DNA from 3 places in the Tepidibacillus fermentans genome. Region 2 is predicted to be linked to each of the others. Evidence: riboswitches for the same ligand, from Rfam matches in the RefSeq annotation. Region 2 holds a riboswitch; each other region holds the start of a gene.

Region 1 (3,282 bases), on a different contig from region 2:
CGAATCGTTGAAGCTTACGGAACAACAAAAGCTTTGGGGATTTTAGGTGCGATACGGGCTATTATGATTGGAAATGCTTATGGTATCGCTTTGAGTGCATTTCGTAGCCGCCTGAGAGGTAAGCCTATTCAAAAAAGCAACTTGCTATACGAAATTAGTATGATTTTGAGCATCATGGTGTTCTTGCCGGTTGCTTTTATACATGGTCTCATCTCTGATATATTGAGAATTCCGATTATTCGGGTTGAATAAATAGGCAAATAAGCAAGAAAGACAAAGAGGATTCTAGATATGGGAAAAAGTAGAGTTGAACTTAAAAAGAAAATTTTTCAGAGGATAAGGCTGTTCCAAAAAGTCATAAATGAATGACTTTTTGGCGACAGCCTTTTTGCGAAAGATAAATAATAAAAGAATTGCCCTTTTTGGTATAATTAAGTTGCTAGACCAAACTTAAAATTTATCTTTTTCATGCGCTCAAGGCATGTGGAGAGTGTCTCACGACTAGTGTTAAAAAATGATTGAGCGTGTTTTTCAAATAATATTCTTATATGAAAGGGAGAGGGTTATGGAGGTATATAATTATATGGAAGAATTAGTTTATCGGTATATTGATGAAGTATTGAAAAAGTATAACAATGTGTGTAAATGTGAAAAATGCAGGCTAGATATGGCTGCATACGCATTAAATAATTTACCACCGCAATATACTGTAACAGAAAAAGGTAAATTATTTACTAAGGTTAAGGAAATGGAATCTCAATATGGAGTAGACATTATTAGAGAAGTAACGAAAGCAATAGAAGTAGTGTCTGAAGAACCACGACATGAAACTCACTAGCGTTGCATTATTACATCATGAACTGGATAATGTGCAGAACCACAATTGGAATAAACAAATTATGCTCCTCTTTTTCTTCTCTTAAAAAAATAATTTTGTTAACTAGAAATGAAAAATATCATGAAAAACAAAGAAATTTGTTGAAATATGTTGACAAAAATATAGTAAAAATTTAGATTAATATTAACATATATTAGAAATGCGTGTATAACAACAACGTATATATAAACAGATATACTAAGGGCAAACCTGCCGAAAGACGGGGACGCAAAGCCAAGGGCCTAAGGAGTAACATAATTCTATGGCAGCCGGTTGCATGAAAGCCTCTATGCAATTCGTGCACAGGGGCTTTTAGTGTATGCAGATGATTTGATTAAAGCTTAAAGTGAAATTTAGCCTAGATGGTGAAACATAAGATATTGACAGTGGAATTTGCGGAGCATAAGACCAAATGGAAGGACTGATTTGGCAATGAAAACGATTGAATACATAAATAGAACATACAGAACACTCGTTCCCTTGCGGGGGAGGGGGTAATACCTGTATTAATTTCAAAAAATCGGAAATCTATTTTTTGTTATGCAAATGTAAAACATAAACTCAAATATAAGGAAGGCCTATTTTCTCCAGCTGGAAAAATATGTAAATTTCAGCAGTGTAAAATAGGTCTTTTGATTTTTATTTAATTAATCTGTTGGGAAACATCATCCCCGTAATCAACCTCAAAATAGATTTAACCTAGTGATCGTAAATAAAAAGATTCGGACGCTAACCTTCTGAAAAGAAAGGGGTGGACAGGATGAATGAAAAGATGATGCAGATGAAAACCATGGAGAAAAAGGAAAAAGAATTGTATAAAACTATCTTTCTTTCCATCGGCGAAAGGGTGGTCACCACCGACCAGACAGGCTGGATAACGGCCCTTAACTGGGTAGCGGAGGAAATAACTGGCTGGAGTGAGGAGAAGGTAAAAGGCAGTCGCTTTGCTGAGGTTTTTAAACTTGTCAACGAGACCACAGACGAAGAAGCAAAAGCCATGGGCGATACAGCAAATAGAAAAGTCTCAGAAAGTCTTGAGCAAGTCATTAAAGAAGCCGAGGAATGGATGTACAGGCGAAAATTAATAGAGGAAAAAGGCTACCGCAAGGCTTTGATTAATACCCTACTTGTCACCCTATATGTTAAAAGTACGGAAACGATGGAGCATTCTCAGCGCATGAAAAATGATTGCCTGATGATAGGAAAAAGAATGAACCTTTCCGCAAAAGAGCTGGATGAACTGGCTCTTCTGACAGTGCTGCACGACATCGGCAAAGTGGGTATCAGGGGAAGTATCTTGCATAAGCCCGGTCCTTTGACAGCGGAAGAATGGGTAGAAATGAAAAAACATCCCGAAATCGGTTACCGCATTGCTCAAAATACCCCGGAACTGGCGGCTATTGCCGAATACATTTTGTATCACCATGAACGCTGGGACGGCAAAGGCTATCCCCGGGGCTTAAAAGGGGAAGAGATACCTTTATTCTGCCGTATTTTGGCTGTGGCAGACGCCTATGATGCCATGACCAATGACAGGACATACCGAAAAGCGCTGAGTAAGGAGGAAGCAATTGCTGAAATAAGAAGGAATGCAGGGACGCAGTTTGATCCGCAAGTAGTAGAAATATTTTTGCGCATAATGGTACAAGAACATAATATGAAAAAGAGGCAAAGCAGAGAAAAATAAGGGATTTATTTTTATCTTTATTAAAAGAAGTGGTTGCCTCTGTTGCGAAAACCAGCGCTTCCAGCCAAGAACTCTCCGCCACGGTGTAAGAAGCCAGCGCCTAGGTACAGAACGTCAATGCTTCGGTGGAACAGATTGCTTCAAGCATATTATCATGATGAATTGTAAAGGAGGGTGTGTTAACATGCCATTTTTTATATGGAAAACAACCCAAAGTTCAGCCGACCATTTTGATTATCATTCCGATTACGACAAACTCTATCAGTGTTTGACTAAATGTGATTTCACCAAGCCAATTGAAGTGGACATTCCCTCATCCAGTCCCCTCTATTTCGTAGTCGATATCTTAAACCGTGTTATCAACGAACGACAAGCTTCAGCCTCTACTACCTTAGCAGATTTAGACGTGATAGTCCAGCGACTGACCAATATGACATCTATTCGGCAGATGATTGTGAAAATTGGCGAGCAGACGAGCCAGCTTGCCAGCATGTCGGCTCAGACTGAGGAATTGAGAGCCGCCACTAATCAGGTCGCTGATTCTGCAACCAACTCCGCCACCTTCGTAGAACAGGCGGCATCAGTGGCGGCTTCTGGGGGAGAAAAAATTCAACAGGCGATTCAATTTGTCGAGCATTCCTTTGATGAATTTGCCAAGGTCAGCCAGCAGGTTCAAGACGTGCTTCACTCTATGAAGGAGATTGAACAGATCGTGGGG
Region 2 (3,282 bases):
CGTTATATTGAATGGATATCGTTTCAAGCGGTCCCGAAACATTGGTCAAGCGCTTTTGTTCGTCAAATGAATATGTGTATATGTTTCCAAGAGCATCTACTTTTTTCGTTATATTGTAGTCTTCGTTGTAAAAATAAGCCGTTGAATGTCCTAATCCGTCGTAAACCGTTACTTGATGATCTCCGTACTCATATCTGTATAGTAAATCGCCCTCATGTGTCACTTTGGACACGCGATCTCCTGTATAAGAAAACTGCTTAGTGCCAGTTTGAGAATCTGTCACTGACAGAAGGCGATGCTCGTTGTCATATGAATACGATTCCGTCGTTCCATCAGGATGCGTGACTTTTCGCAGTTCATTGTTTTCATAGGTATACGTTGTTACACGGCCAAGTGGATCGGTCATAGATGTGATGAGCTGACCGGCATATTCGAATGTAACGGTACGTCCATCGGGACTTTTTATTTCAACCAATCGGCCTTGGGAATCGTAGCTCAAGTTCACGCGATTTCCATTGCGGTCCTCAACGGCGATTAATTTTCCGGCTACAGGGTCTGCGTTGGTTCGCCAAGGTGCATAATACCCTTTAAAAACATAAGTGGTTCCATGGGGTTGTGTTACGCGATATTCATCTTTCGAAATTCGTTTTAGGGATGACTTGGTGGATCCTTCCGCAGTGTAATAGCCTTTATCAAGCGGATAATAAATCGCCGGATCGCCATCATACTCATCCACTAATAAACTTTCGTCTTCTTTGTGATACGTATAATTCACCTTTGTTCCATCTGATTTAAATTCCGTGATATGAAACTCATCAAACATTTGTATGTAGTGATTATAAGGAAATGTCCAGCCATAACCGAAAGGTGACAAGCGATTCTTTTGGCTCGAATGATATAATCGCTGGATTGTCACTGGAAACCCATAAGAAGGGAGTATAAAGTCATCTCTTTGAACAAATGCATTCCCTTTTGGAATCTCTACAGGTTCCTCCAATACAGGTGGTTCCGGTGATTGGGCAAAGTGACTGTCGTTTAATAAACTTGGGATAGCTGAGTTGCCATCTGTAGATTGGTTATTAAATAACGAAGCAAATCCTTGGGAATACCCCGGCGGCTGTCCAGGCTGCGGAAGCCATTCTTCTAGAAAAGGATTTAAAAATGCTTCAGGCGTAGCCGCTTCAGCTTTTTTGGTCATTCCAGGCAAAACAGAATTTGTGATGAGCAGAATAACCATGAAATAAATAATAGATTTGTAGAGAACTCGTTTCTTCAAAACAAAAACAACTCCTTTCCATCTACGATTTCCCATCAGTCTAAACACAAGGAACACCGTCGATGAAAAGAGTTTTAACGCAGGAACCGTTCGGTAACCCAGCCATCCTAGCATTCACTTGCCTTAGACCTGTGGCTTTGCGTCCCCGGCTTTCGCCGGGTTTGCCTTTATCGCTGTTCAATTGTTCAAGTGATTTAACCTATATCAATTTCTATATCGGATCATTTTATAAAAATTTTACATTTTAGATAAAATTTAATAACTTTATTTTGTTAAAGACGATGTTTTAAATAGTTGTTTAATAGTTAAACAAACAGAGATCATGGAACGAATCTATACTTCAGGAGAAGCGCAAGATTGACTTTTATGTAAACTATTGTTAAGATAAAGTTAAATTGAATAGTCCGCACGCTGAATCATTTTTATATATGAGCGGAGGAACCAAGATTGTGGCATTGCCACTTGGGGTGAATTCTTAATGTACATTAAGGTAGGGCGACTCTCACGTCCGAACCCGACAGCTAACTTCGTAAGCGTCTCGAGGGGTAGGATCTCGTTTATTACGAGTCTTATTTTGGCGTATTTTAAGCCATAGAAGACTTTGCCCTTCTATGGCTTTATTTTATCTTCAAGGAGGTATGCTATGAAATTAACAGGAAAAATTTTATTGGCATTAGGATTAGGTGCATTGTTTGGTTTAGGATTAAATCTTTTTGCACCACATGTATTCCCATCAGTTGATCAATATCTTCTTACCCCACTAGGCAAAATCTTTCTTAATCTCATTAATATGTTAGTGGTACCCATCGTCTTTTTCTCTATTACCCTTGGAACAGCTGGAATTGGTGATCCTAAAAAATTAGGAAGAATTGGAAGTAAAACATTAATTTACTTTATCTCCACAACAGCAATTGCGATCATCATTGGTTTAGCTTTAGCACTTACCATTCAACCTGGAGCAGGCTGGCAATTTTCTGCTGAACAAGCTAATTTTAAACCAAAAGAAGCCCCACCTATTATGGAAACGTTGCTCAATATCATCCCAAAAAACCCCATTCAATCCATGGCAAATGGAGATATGTTACCTTTAATTTTCTTCTCAGTTTTCATTGGTATCGGAATCGCAGCCCTAGGAAAAAAAGCGCGAACTTTCCACGCTTTTGTTGAACAAGGAAATGAAATTATGATGTATTTAGTTACTCTCATGATGAAGTTTGCCCCATATGGTACGTTTGGTTTAATTGCCTCGGCAATTGGTAAACAAGGGTTTACTGCGATCCGTGCAATGGGATTGTACATGTCGGTTGTGATTCTTGCTTTATTCATCCATACGATTGCAACCTATGGTTCCATGATCTTATTCATTGCAAAAAGAAATCCGATCGACTTTTTCAAAGGATTCTTTCCAGCAATGGCCGTTGCTTTTAGTACATCAAGTAGTGGTGCAACACTACCGGTATCAATGAAAACAGCACAAGAAAATTTAAAGGTACCTGAACCCATTAGCAGTTTCGTTCAACCACTGGGTGCCACCATTAACATGGATGGTACTGCAATTATGCAAGGTGTGGCTACTGTCTTTATCGCCCAAGTTTACGGTGTTGATTTAACCTTTAGTCAAATCATCACTGTTGTTTTAACGGCGACACTTGCAAGTATTGGAACAGCTTCCGTTCCAGGTGTAGGCTTGGTTATGTTAACGATGGTGTTAAAATCGGTTGGTTTACCTGTTGAAGGAATTGGCTTAATCCTAGGTGTTGATCGACTCCTTGATATGCTTCGTACAGCAGTGAATGCAACTGGTGATGCGGCTTGTGCTGTGGTAATCACAAAGACAGAAGAAAAATATCATCCTGAATGGAATCAAGAGGAAGAATCGGTACCATATAGAGAAACTGAAGAACTCATAGGATAAGAAAAAAAATATGGGCTATTCTCTCTAAAAAATAGCCCACCATTTATATTCAGACACTATGATCATGAGTTTTGATCCAATATTAACGCTG
Region 3 (3,282 bases), on a different contig from region 2:
TCCGTGAAGGAATCAAACGGATTATTAATTTAGAAGAAGATATGGAAGTGATTGCCGAATGTTCAGATGGACAAGGAATTCTAAACCAATATCATGGTGTTACGCTAGATGTGATCTTGATGGATATCAATATGCCGAATATGAATGGAGTTGAGGCAACCAGAAAAGTGAAAGAGATTTTTCCGAAATCCAAAGTGATTATATTATCCATTCATGATGATGAAGGGTATGTATTTGAGACATTAAGAGCAGGGGCTTCTGGCTACTTATTAAAAGATATGGAAGCAGAGACTTTAATTCAAGCGATTCGTTCTGTGGCAAAAGGAAACGCCTATATTCATCCACAAGTCACGGGGAAAGTGATTGAAGAATATCGTCGACTAAGTAATAAAGAGCTTCATGGTTCTCAACATGAATCCGTTTTTATCGACAAATCACTCGATTGGCGTCTCATATTAACCCCACGGGAGATTGAGGTCCTTCAACTCTTGGCAGAGGGAAATAGTAATCGCCAGATTGGTGAGAAATTATTTATCAGTGAAAAAACGGTAAAAAATCATGTGAGTAGTATATTACAAAAGATGAATGTCCAAGATCGCACACAAGCGGTAATTACAGCGATTAAAAATGGTTGGGTTCACATTTCGTAATCCAATAGAAAACGTTTCTCGAACCAGATAAGGCATAGGGGCATATACTCTACTAAGGAGGGGGCCACTATGCTTTCTTTAGTTTTATGGACCATATGCCTCTATGGAATCATTCTACTTGGCTTTAAACTTTTTTATTCCTATTTTTGTATGAAATTAGCAAAAAAAACAGGAAGCAATAATTCCCATTACCTGATCTTAGCAAAAGATAATCAATCGATTATTGAATGGGTGATTCGTTCGCTTTGGTTTTGGCAATGTATCGATGGGAAACCCATCAAAATGACAATCATTGACTTTGGTTCAAGCGATGACACATTTGCAATTATCCAACGATTGCACCACCAATCTTTTCAAGTAAAGTTGATCCTAGAACAGGAAATGGCTGAAAAAGAAGAGATCATAGGAAGAAAGATAGAAGAAATATGTAGAAATGGTGAACAAGTGGAAATTATTGATCTTATGGATTATGACAAAAGGAACAAACATGGGGCAAATTCAGCGATTCGAGTATCCTGATAGGTCAATGAGAGCAGGGAATAGGGACTTAATTGCCTGAATTTTTGGATATAAGTACAGAAAACATGTGTTTTTACCTAGTAAAAAATAGGAAGTTAGAAAGATAACAAACCCTATATTTCTTCGTACAATTAAAGTAAAGAAAGGCTCAAAAGAAAACAATCAATAAAGGCAAACTACTCGAAAGGGTAGGACGCAAAGCCATGGGTCTAAGGTTCATATGAACGATGATTGCCAGGTTGCTGATTGCTTCGTTACATAGACGAACTCCTCAGCAATGTGAGGAGTTTTTTTCTTAGACTTAGCAGTCAGACCATTTGCGCACCATCTGTGCTACTCCGAATTCATAATGAGCCGATATTAAAAAGGAGGAATGGTCAAATGAAAAAGTTTTTCACAAAATTATGGGTGAAACAGTTGGATTGGAAGTCAAGGGCAAAGAAATCTTTAGAAAATGAAGCTGGACAAGGTATGGTAGAATACGGTTTAATCATTGCTCTGATTGCAGTCGTGGTGATTGGAGCGTTATCGTTAATGGGTACTAGTATTAGGGATTTGTTCACCAATGTTACCTCTAGTCTCCAACAATAAAAAGGAATGATCATGCAATAATTTATTATTATCTCTATTAACCCTATGAAAGGTCCTACTATCCGAAGTAGGGCCTTATTTACAGGACGGAAGGCGCTTCTTTTATAGAATAGTAAACCTCTTATGAGAATCGGAGGTTAGAAGAGTGATTAAGAGATTACGAAAACGGATCAAAGGGGAAGAGGGGCAATCCTTAGTAGAATTTACCCTAGTGATTCCGATCCTTCTTCTTCTATTACTAGGAATTATTGAATTTGGACATATCTTTTATGCGTATCTTCTGATTGAAAATGCTTCAAGAGATGGAGCAAGATATGGTTCCGTGTGGGCGACAGATACCGAGATAAGGCAAATCATTGATGAAAAAACCTATTCCTTAGAACCAACAAATCTTGTAGTTACCATCTCCCCAGCTTACGAGTATCGCCAAAGAGGGGAGAAGGTGGAAGTGAAGATTGATTATAAAGTCCCATTATGGGGCCCAATATGGGGAGAGCTTTTACCCAATCCTTTTCCGATAACGGCAAAGACGGTGATGCGAGTTGAATAACCAAAAAGGGAATATATCGATCATGATGTTATTTGCCATGATTGTCATTCTAGGAATGACGGCGATGGTCATCGATTTAGGGAATCTAATGTTAGAAAAACAGAAGTTATCTGATGCGGTTGATGCTGCTGCCATCTCAGGAGCACAGGAATTGGTAAATGGAGCTGAACAGGCAAAAGAAACCGCGATTCAATTTGCCAATGAAAATGGCGTGATGGATCCATCCATTACGGTTAATGTGGACAACCATAAAATTACTGTTGCTGGAAAGCGAGATGTTCCATTTTTCTTTGCCAAAATTTTTGGTTTTGATCATGTATTAGTAGAATCGACTGCTACAGCACAGATTAAGCCACTTTCGGGTGCAAAAGGCATTGTACCATTATCAGTAGTAGCGCCTAACCCTAATGCAGAAGATTATGGTTTTCAATTTGGTTCCTTATATACCTTAAAATACGACCCGTTCAACGTAGCCAATGGGAATTTCGGTCCATTAGCACTTGGTGGGACGGGGGCTTCTAATTATGAGAATAATCTATTAAATGGTTACATTAGTAAACTTAGTATTAATGATTCAGTAAAGACGGAAACAGGTAATATGTCAGGGCCAACAGAACGGGTCATTAAGGAACGAATCAATCTTGATGCTTATGATTCTGAATGCCAAACCTATGACTTAGCCAAAAAAAATCGAAACTGTAAACGGATCATCTACCTTCCTGTTATCGAGAGTTTGAATTTAAACGGAAGAGAAACGGTAAAAATTATCGGGTTTGCATCCTTCTATATTGAAAATGTAGGTGGCAATGGAAATGATTCCTATGTTACAGGAAGGTTTATGAAAAACATCTACTCTGGTGATTGGGATGATGAAAACACGAAAGATTCAGGATTATATGCGGTGAAATTAGTCAAGTAGGGGAGAGAAAGAGATGAAAGTGACCAATCGACACTTATTCTTGCTCGCGTTAT

The links. A riboswitch is a leader RNA that binds a small molecule or an ion and turns the genes downstream of it on or off. The one in region 2 is predicted to bind cyclic di-GMP.
Region 1: linked by a shared signal. The riboswitch ahead of EDD72_RS06620 (HD-GYP domain-containing protein) and the one ahead of EDD72_RS07175 (RHS repeat-associated core domain-containing protein) in region 2 are both predicted to bind cyclic di-GMP.
Region 3: linked by a shared signal. The riboswitch ahead of EDD72_RS04765 (Flp family type IVb pilin) and the one ahead of EDD72_RS07175 (RHS repeat-associated core domain-containing protein) in region 2 are both predicted to bind cyclic di-GMP.

Annotation. Positions count from the first base shown of each region.
Region 1 covers NZ_SMAB01000008.1:8,024-11,305, forward strand. The annotation lists gene EDD72_RS06610 (carboxymuconolactone decarboxylase family protein) at 1-252, shown strand, start outside; gene EDD72_RS06615 (late competence development ComFB family protein) at 584-838, shown strand; cyclic di-GMP riboswitch class I at 1,071-1,158, shown strand; gene EDD72_RS06620 (HD-GYP domain-containing protein) at 1,638-2,564, shown strand; partial or broken gene EDD72_RS13080 (methyl-accepting chemotaxis protein) at 3,055-3,282, shown strand, end outside.
Region 2 covers NZ_SMAB01000009.1:41,003-44,284, forward strand. The annotation lists gene EDD72_RS07175 (RHS repeat-associated core domain-containing protein) at 1-1,237, opposite strand, end outside; cyclic di-GMP riboswitch class I at 1,366-1,452, opposite strand; cyclic di-AMP (ydaO/yuaA leader) riboswitch at 1,676-1,827, shown strand; gene EDD72_RS07180 (dicarboxylate/amino acid:cation symporter) at 1,920-3,191, shown strand; gene EDD72_RS07185 (FeoB-associated Cys-rich membrane protein) at 3,254-3,282, opposite strand, start outside.
Region 3 covers NZ_SMAB01000005.1:76,413-79,694, reverse strand. The annotation lists gene EDD72_RS04775 (response regulator) at 1-650, shown strand, start outside; gene EDD72_RS04770 (glycosyltransferase family A protein) at 720-1,169, shown strand; cyclic di-GMP riboswitch class I at 1,330-1,416, shown strand; gene EDD72_RS04765 (Flp family type IVb pilin) at 1,551-1,760, shown strand; gene EDD72_RS04760 (TadE/TadG family type IV pilus assembly protein) at 1,906-2,310, shown strand; gene EDD72_RS04755 (pilus assembly protein TadG-related protein) at 2,303-3,229, shown strand; gene cpaB (Flp pilus assembly protein CpaB) at 3,243-3,282, shown strand, end outside.